DNA from 2 places in the Mesorhizobium sp. M0500 genome. Region 2 is predicted to be linked to the other one. Evidence: predicted binding sites of a transcription regulator. Region 2 holds the regulator's gene; the other holds the start of a gene.

Region 1 (4,067 bases), on a different contig from region 2:
ATCTCCCCCCTTGAGGGGGAGATGGCAAGTTTTGGCAAAGAGGGCAAGCCAGAGGGGGGTGTTGGCCCGCAGACGAATGACGATTGGAGAACGCTCTGATGGCAACCCCGCTCGTTGTCTCCGATGTCGCGAAGAGCTTCACCATGCATCTGCGCGACGGCATCAAACTGCCGGTGGTCGCCGGTGTCTCGTTCGCGATCAGGGCCGGCGAATGCGCCGTGCTCGGCGGCCCGTCCGGCGCCGGCAAGAGCTCGATCCTGAAAATGCTCTACGGAAATTATGCCGCCGATGAAGGCCAGATCATCGTCCAGCACGAGGGCGGGCTCATCGATCTCGCCTCGGCCAGCCCGCGCACCGTGCTTGCCGTGCGCCGGCTTACCATCGGCTATGTCAGCCAGTTCCTGCGCACCGTACCGCGTGTCTCTGCGCTCGACGTCGTGGCCGAACCGCTGGTCGAGCGCGGCGAGGAGCGCGAGGTCGCGCACGGCAAGGCACGCGCCTTGCTGGCGCAGCTCAACCTGCCGGAGAAGCTCTGGGCGCTGCCGCCGGCGACGTTCTCCGGCGGTGAACAGCAGCGCGTCAACATCGCGCGCGGCTTCATCACCGAGCACCCGATCCTGCTGCTCGACGAGCCGACCGCTTCGCTCGATGCCAGGAACCGCGATGTGGTGATTTCCCTGATCGTCGCCAAGAAGGCAGCGGGCGTCGCTTTGCTCGGCATCTTCCACGATCACGACGTGCGTGAGGCGGTCGCCGACCGCGTCATCGACGTGACCGCCTTCGCCGCCGGGAAAATCGCCGCATGACCAGGAAACTGTCGGAGGCGCCGCTGATCCACGAGACGGCGGAAGTCGAGAACTCGACGCTTGGCCGCTGGACCGAGATCGCCGAGCGCTGCCGGGTTTCCGAAAGCACGCTCGGCGACTATTCCTACATGATGCAGGACTGCGGCGTCTGGTGCGCAACGATCGGCAAATTCGCCAACATCGCCGCAAGCGTGCGCATCAACGCTACCAACCATCCGACCTGGCGGCCGACGCTGCACCATTTCACCTATCGCGCCTCGGATTATTGGGACGACGCCGAGCACGAGAGCGAATTCTTCGCCAAGCGCCGCGCCAAACGCGTCACCATCGGCCACGACACCTGGCTCGGCCACGGCTCGACCATCCTGCCGGGCGTCACCGTCGGCGATGGCGCGGCGGTCGGTGCCGGTGCGGTGGTGTCGAAGGACGTCGCGCCCTACACCATCGTCGCCGGCGTACCGGCCAAGCCGATCCGCGAACGCTTCGACCGCCGCACCGCGGAGCGCTACCAGGCGCTCGCCTGGTGGGACTGGGACCACGCAAGGCTGCGCGCCGCGCTCGACGATTTTCGGGAATTGTCGGCGGAGGCGTTTCTGGAGAAATATGGCGGCTGAGGGTCGTGAAATGGTGAATGGTGAATGTGAATGGGGGCAGCGGACAGGTTTCGAGGCTCAGGGAAGCCGTTCTTATCACCATTCACCATTCGAGCTTCTCGCGCCGAGTTGATCCCGCCCCGCTCCAGGCTGTGGGCAGTAACAAAACTGACATCGTTCCGACACCGCAGGTTCATGCGGCTGCGCTAGCCAGGGTAAACAGACCTTCAATTGCGATTGGACTGGAGCCTGCACCATGTCAGCTACGCTCGAAATCCGCGGCGTCACCCGCCGGTTCGGCAAGAACACCGCCGTCAGCAATGTTCACATCGCGATTCCGCAAGGCCAGATGGTCGGCATCATTGGCCGCTCCGGCGCCGGCAAATCGACGCTGCTGCGCATGATTAACCGCCTCATCGATCCCAGCCAGGGATCCATCCTGTTCAACGGCGTCGAGGTCTCCGGGTTGCGCGGCTCGCCGCTCCGGCGATGGCAGCGCGACTGCGCCATGATCTTCCAGCAGTTCAATCTCGTGCCGCGCCTCGATGTGCTGACCAATGTGCTGCTCGGCCGGCTCAACCACCGCTCGACGCTGTCCAACCTATTTGGCATGTTCTCCCGCGGTGAATGCGCCGAGGCGGTTGCAGCCCTCGAGCGCCTCGACATCGCCCGCACCGCCCTGCAGCCGGCCGGCACACTTTCCGGCGGCCAGCAGCAGCGCGTTGCGATTGCGCGCGCCATGATGCAGCAGCCGAAGGTGTTGCTGGCGGATGAGCCGATTGCCTCGCTCGATCCGCTCAACGCCAAGGTGGTGATGGATTCGCTGCAGGACATCAATTTGCGCGAGGGCATCACCGTCATCACAAATCTGCATACGCTGGATACGGCCCGCACCTACTGCAACCGCATCATCGGCATGGCCGCCGGCAAGGTCGTCTTCGACGGCCCGCCCGAAGCCCTCAACCGCGAGGCCGTGCGCATGGTCTACGGCGCCGACAGCAATGGCGGCGAAATCTCCGAGGCCATCACCTCCACCAGTGTCGCCATCAAACAGAAAATCGCTGCATCCGCCGGACCGCTCGAGCCCGCATTCCCGGGATATTGAGAACGGCCTGATCGCCCGCCCGCGTCAAAGGCACCTGTCAAAAAATTCGAACGCTACCGGCGCGAGGCCGGGACCAACAGGAGAGAGATAATGTTCAGGAAGATGGTTTTTGGCGCCGTTTCATTGCTCGCCATCGCGGCAAGCGCCGCTCACGCCCAGGATATCAAGGAATTCCGCATCGGCATCCTTGGCGGTGAAAACGAAGCGGACCGGCTGCGCAACTTTCAGTGCCTCGCCGATCACATGAAGTCCGAATTCGGCTTCGAGAAGGTCTCGCTGTTCCCGGCCGCCGACTATGACGGCGTTATCCAGGGCCTGCTCGGCGGCACGCTCGATTTCGCAGAGCTTGGCGCGTCGGGCTATGCCAGCGTCTACCTCAAGGATCCGAACGCCGTGACCCCGATCCTCACCACCCAGCAGACCGACGGCGCGACCGGCTATTATTCGATCGGCCTTGCGCTGAAGTCGTCCGGCATCACCGACATCAAGTCGGCCAAGGGCAAGAAGCTCGGCTATGCCGACCCGGATTCGACCTCCGGCTACCTGATCCCGCTGACCCAGATCCCGAAAGACACCGGCGCTTCGAACGAAACCTTCTTCGCCTCGACACAGTTCAATGGTGGCCACGAGAACAACCTCCTCGCCGTTCGCGACGGCAAGGTCGATGTTGCGGTTGACGATTCCTCTGGCATCGGCGACTTCAAGAACGGCTACACCTCCGGCACCTTCCACAAGGAAGTCGCCAAGGGCGCCGTGGACCCCAACGATTTCGTCGAAGTCTGGCGCTCCGGCTTGATCCCGAACGGCCCGCTGGTCGTGCGCACCGCACTCGGCGGCGATATGAGCGCCAAGCTCGCCAACTTCTTCACCAGCCTGCCGGCCAAGGACAAGCCTTGCTTCGAGGCCATCGAAGGCGGCGATTTCACCGGCTATGTTCCGGTGAAGCCGGACTTCTACAGCGTCATCGTCGAAGCCCGCAAAGCCGCGATCGGCGGCTGACGACAATTGCGGAAAGGGCGGCGTCCATTAGAGCGACGTGCGTCCACTTGGACGCACAAAGTACGCTCTAACACTTAGATGCCGCATCGTGCTTTCCGAAAGTCAACTTTCGGGCCGATGCGGTCGCCGCCCTTTTTGCGTGTCCGCTCGTGACCCCGTATGACCTTCGCCGCTACAATTCGTTCAGACGCGGTCCGGCAGGCAGCAGACGCCTGGCGACGCCAGACGTCCTTGCGCCGGTTCTACACGGCGCTCGGCATCGGCTCACTGCTTGTCGCCATGTGCACAGCCATGTGGTTCGCCGACGAGGCCAATGCCGGACATTTCTTCGATCGGCTGCCGCACATACTGGATTTCCTTAGTTGGCTTGTTCCCAAGGACTGGAACGACGTCTGGCGGGCGCTGTTCGACATCGCATCGCCGCACGACAAGGGCAGCCAAGAGTTCAACTTCCCGCTTGGCCGCGTCTATCTCTGGGGCGGCTTTTATCTACCCGAATATTTCGAGCTGATGCTCACCACGCTTAACGTGGCGCTGGTTTCCACTTTCATCGGCTTTGTCTTT
Region 2 (4,067 bases):
CGCCACGCTGGGTGGTGATCCGTTCGGTCGCCTACCGCGCCGCATTGTCCGGCATCGTCACCGGCATATTGCTGGCGATAGCACGCATTTCCGGCGAGACGGCGCCGCTGCTCTTCACCGCGCTCAACAACCAGTTCTGGAGCAGCAATATCAACGCGCCGATGGCCAGCCTGCCGGTGACCATCTTCCAGTTCGCTCTCAGCCCTTACGAGGAATGGCAGCAACTGGCGTGGACCGGCGCACTCATAATCACCCTGACGGTTCTGGGCTTGAGCATCCTCGCCCGCAGCCTTACCGGACGCAGAGAGGACAGATGACACAGATGTTGTCCCCAGACATGACGATGGCCGAAACGGTCGCCGAGAAGACGAAGATCGAGGTCAAGAATCTCAACTTCTACTACGGCCAGAGCAAGGCGCTGAAGGACATCAGCCTGTCGCTGCCTGAGCGCAGTGTCACGGCCTTCATCGGCCCTTCGGGCTGCGGGAAATCGACGCTGCTGCGTGTGTTCAACCGCATCTATGAGCTCTACCCAAAACAGACGGCCGAGGGCCAGGTGCTGCTCGACGGCAAGAACATTCTCGACCGGTCGCAGGATCTCAACCTCCTCAGGACCAAGATCGGCATGGTGTTCCAGAAGCCGACGCCGTTCCCGATGTCGATCTACGAGAACATCGCCTTCGGCGTCAGGCTCTACGAGAACCTCGGCAAGTCCGAGATGGACGGCCGCGTCGAACAGGCGTTGAAGCGCGCCGCGCTGTGGAGCGAGGTCAAGGACAAGCTCAACGCCAGCGGCTTGAGCCTATCTGGCGGCCAGCAGCAGCGGCTCTGTATCGCCCGCACCGTGGCCGTGAAGCCGGAAGTCATTCTGCTCGACGAACCGGCTTCGGCCCTCGACCCGCTGTCGACTGCCAAGATCGAGGAACTGATCGACGAATTGCAAGCCGACTACACGATCGTCATCGTCACCCACAACATGCAGCAGGCGGCGCGCGTGTCGCGCCAGACCGCCTTCATGTATCTGGGTGAACTGGTCGAGTTCGACCGGACCGAGAAGATCTTCACGTCGCCCCGCGAGAAGCGCACGCAGGACTACATCACTGGCCGCTTCGGCTGAGCCGTTCCGATCATGCATATGAGGACAGGACCATGGGCGAACACACAGTCGCTTCTTTCGACGAGGATCTCGAGCAGATCAGCAAGCTGATCCGCGACATGGCCGACCTCGCCGGTTCGATGGTCGGCGGGGCGACCAAGGCCCTGTTGAATTCCGACAACGTGCTGGCGCAACGCGTCGTTTCCGACGACGCCATCATGGATGCGCGTCAACGCGAACTGGACGACCGCGCCATAACCCTGATCGCCAAACGCCAGCCGATGGCCCACGATCTTCGCCATGTGGTCGGAGCGATCCGCATGGCGGGCGACCTCGAACGCATCGGCGATCTTGCCAAGAATATCGCCAAGCGCGTGAGTGCGGTCGGCCTCAGCGCCACGCCGCGGGACCTGTCGCATTCCATCGACGCGATGGCGCAGCTGGTTCTCATCCAGGTGCAGGGTGTCATCGAGGAATATGCTGCAGGCGATGCGGCCGCGTTGGCCAAGCTGCGTGCCGCCGACGAGCGCATCGACGTCAAATACACGTCCGTGTTCCGCGAGCTCTTGACCTACATGATGGAAGATCCGCGCAACATCACCGCTTGCACGCACCTGCTGTTCTGCGCCAAGAATCTGGAGCGGATCGGCGACCATGTCACCAACATCGCCGAAAATGCGTATTATGTGCTGACCGGCGAGCAATTGCCGGTCAATCGTCCGAAGCAGGACGAAACGACAATGTCCGCACCGGTGACATGATGGGGGTGCCCAGCCGATGATCGCACCACGCATAATGGTGGTGGAGGACGAGGAGCCGTTGGGTGTGCTGCTCCGCTACAATCTCGAATCCGAAGGCTACCAGGTCGAGGTGGTGACACGCGGCGACGAAGCCGAGATCCGTTTGCAGGAGAATGTGCCCGACCTTTTGGTGCTCGACTGGATGATACCAGCGGTTTCCGGCATCGAGCTCTGTCGTCGGTTGCGGGTGCGCCCCGAAACCGAGCGGCTGCCGATCATCATGCTGACCGCGCGCGGCGAGGAGAGCGACCGGGTGCGCGGTCTTTCGACCGGCGCCGACGACTATCTGGTCAAACCGTTTTCGACACCGGAATTCATGGCCAGGGTCAAGGCGCTGCTGCGGCGCGCCAAGCCGGAAGTGCTGTCCAGCGTGCTGAAGGTAGGCGACATCGTGCTCGATCGCGAATCGCACAGGGTCTATCGCAAGAAGAGCGAAATCAGGCTCGGGCCGACCGAATTCCGGCTGCTCGAGTTCATGATGCGGCATCCGGGCCGTGTCTTCTCGCGCAGCCAGTTACTCGATAATGTCTGGGGCGAGACAATCTACATCGACGAACGCACCGTCGACGTGCATGTCGGGCGGCTGCGCAAAGCCGTCAACAACGGCCGGATGCCGGATGTCATCCGCACCATCCGCGGTGCCGGCTATGCGATCAGGGAAGATTGACCCGCCTGGTCAGGCTACGTTCTTTCTGACGCTGGGCCTCATTTGCGCGCCCGGCGCGAAAATCTCCTGGTCGACGAAGCTTAACGCCCGCATCGCGCAGCCTTCGCGGATCAGCGGCAATTCGTTCGGCTCTGTATCGAAGGAGATCGAGCCTGAATGCTGGCCGCCGGCGGTCTGGGCGATTGCCTTCCGCATGGCCGGCTCGATCAGATCGAAGGCGGCGGCACTGGCGCCGACCATCGCGACCGGTGCCGGATCGATCAGCGCGAACAGCGAGCCGAGACCGAAACCCAGCGCTTCGCCGGCCTTGCGGTAGGCCTCGCGTTCCGGCCCATCTTTCTCGCGCGCCCGGGCCGCCAGTGCTCGCATGTCGGCGTCGCTGACGTCGGCGATCGGTTCGCTTTCTTCGCTCATCTGCCTGGCGTTGCGCCAGATGGCGTAGTTGCCGGCATAGGCCTCGATGCAGCCGCGCCGCCCGCAACGGCAGAGCGCGCCGCCCGGACGATGGATCATGTGGCCAAATTCGCCACCCGAGGAATGCGTCCCGGTGAACAGTTCGCCCTTCAGCACCAGCCCCATGCCGATGCCATGCGAAAGCAGGATGGCGATGAAGTCGTCGCGATAGCGATCCGGATTGCGCCAGCGCAAAGCCACCGCCATCATGTTGCAGTCGTTCTCCACCGTTGCCGGGATGCCGAATTCGTCCTCCAGCATGTCGGCAAAGGCGATGTCGGTCTGCGGCGTGATCGGCGACCACAGCATGGCGCGTGCAGGGGAGTCGGTAATGCCCTGAATCGCCAGGGCGATGCGGGCGACACTGCGGACGTCAAGGTCTGGATCCTGCAGCCGGCGCCGGACGATGGCCATGCATTCACGGATCAGCTCGTCGCGCGGCATGGTCAGCGTGTCCAGCCGGCGCTGTTCCTCGGCGACCACCTGTCCCGTATAGTCGATAATGGCGGCCGACAGGAAATTCAGCGACAACACCACGGTCAGCACCGCCGCCGCTTCCGGGTTGAGGGCGAGGCCGACCTGCGGACGACCGCGTTTCAACGAAACGGGCTCACTTGCCTTGCTCTCGGCGAGGATGCCTTCCCGTATCAGGTCGGAAGAGATCGCCGATATGGTCGAATGACTGAGGCCGGTAGTAGCTGCGATCTCAGTACGCGATGGCTGGCCGGCCCGGCGCACCGCCGAGATCACCATCGCCCGGTTGCGCCGGCGCAAATCGTCATGGCGGATTCCGACCGACATTGTTTTGCTTTCCTCCCGGTTGCCGCGGCCGCTCATGAACCGGAAGCCGTCGGTAATGTCCGACAAATAGTGTCGGACGCAGGCAAATAGTGTCAGATGCAGGTGGCGCTGTCATCGTTTATTCCGACGCTCGAAAAAACTCGCAGAGTCATCAAAATCCATCAGAATCGATGTTGACAGCAGCCGGAGATCGGGCCAGTATTTTTTCGAGGCTCGAAAAAATTAGAGCTTCTAAGCTGGTCTTTGAGCC

Evidence for each region. The regulator PhoB, encoded in region 2, activates phosphate uptake and scavenging genes when phosphate is short. The targets are predictions, from matches to a motif close to TGTCATNNANCTGTCAT.
Region 1: a site for PhoB is predicted at 1,558-1,574, ahead of phnC (phosphonate ABC transporter ATP-binding protein). Genes of this name have one in related genera too.

Annotation. Positions count from the first base shown of each region.
Region 1 is NZ_JAMYRB010000025.1:40,469-44,535, reverse strand. It holds gene phnL (phosphonate C-P lyase system protein PhnL) at 99-806, shown strand; gene NKI70_RS28065 (DapH/DapD/GlmU-related protein) at 803-1,420, shown strand; gene phnC (phosphonate ABC transporter ATP-binding protein) at 1,656-2,504, shown strand; gene phnD (phosphonate ABC transporter substrate-binding protein) at 2,595-3,503, shown strand; gene phnE (phosphonate ABC transporter, permease protein PhnE) at 3,663-4,067, shown strand, end outside.
Region 2 is NZ_JAMYRB010000002.1:141,369-145,435, reverse strand. It holds gene pstA (phosphate ABC transporter permease PstA) at 1-317, shown strand, start outside; gene pstB (phosphate ABC transporter ATP-binding protein PstB) at 314-1,117, shown strand; gene phoU (phosphate signaling complex protein PhoU) at 1,150-1,857, shown strand; gene phoB (phosphate regulon transcriptional regulator PhoB) at 1,874-2,563, shown strand; gene NKI70_RS04430 (ROK family protein) at 2,573-3,817, opposite strand.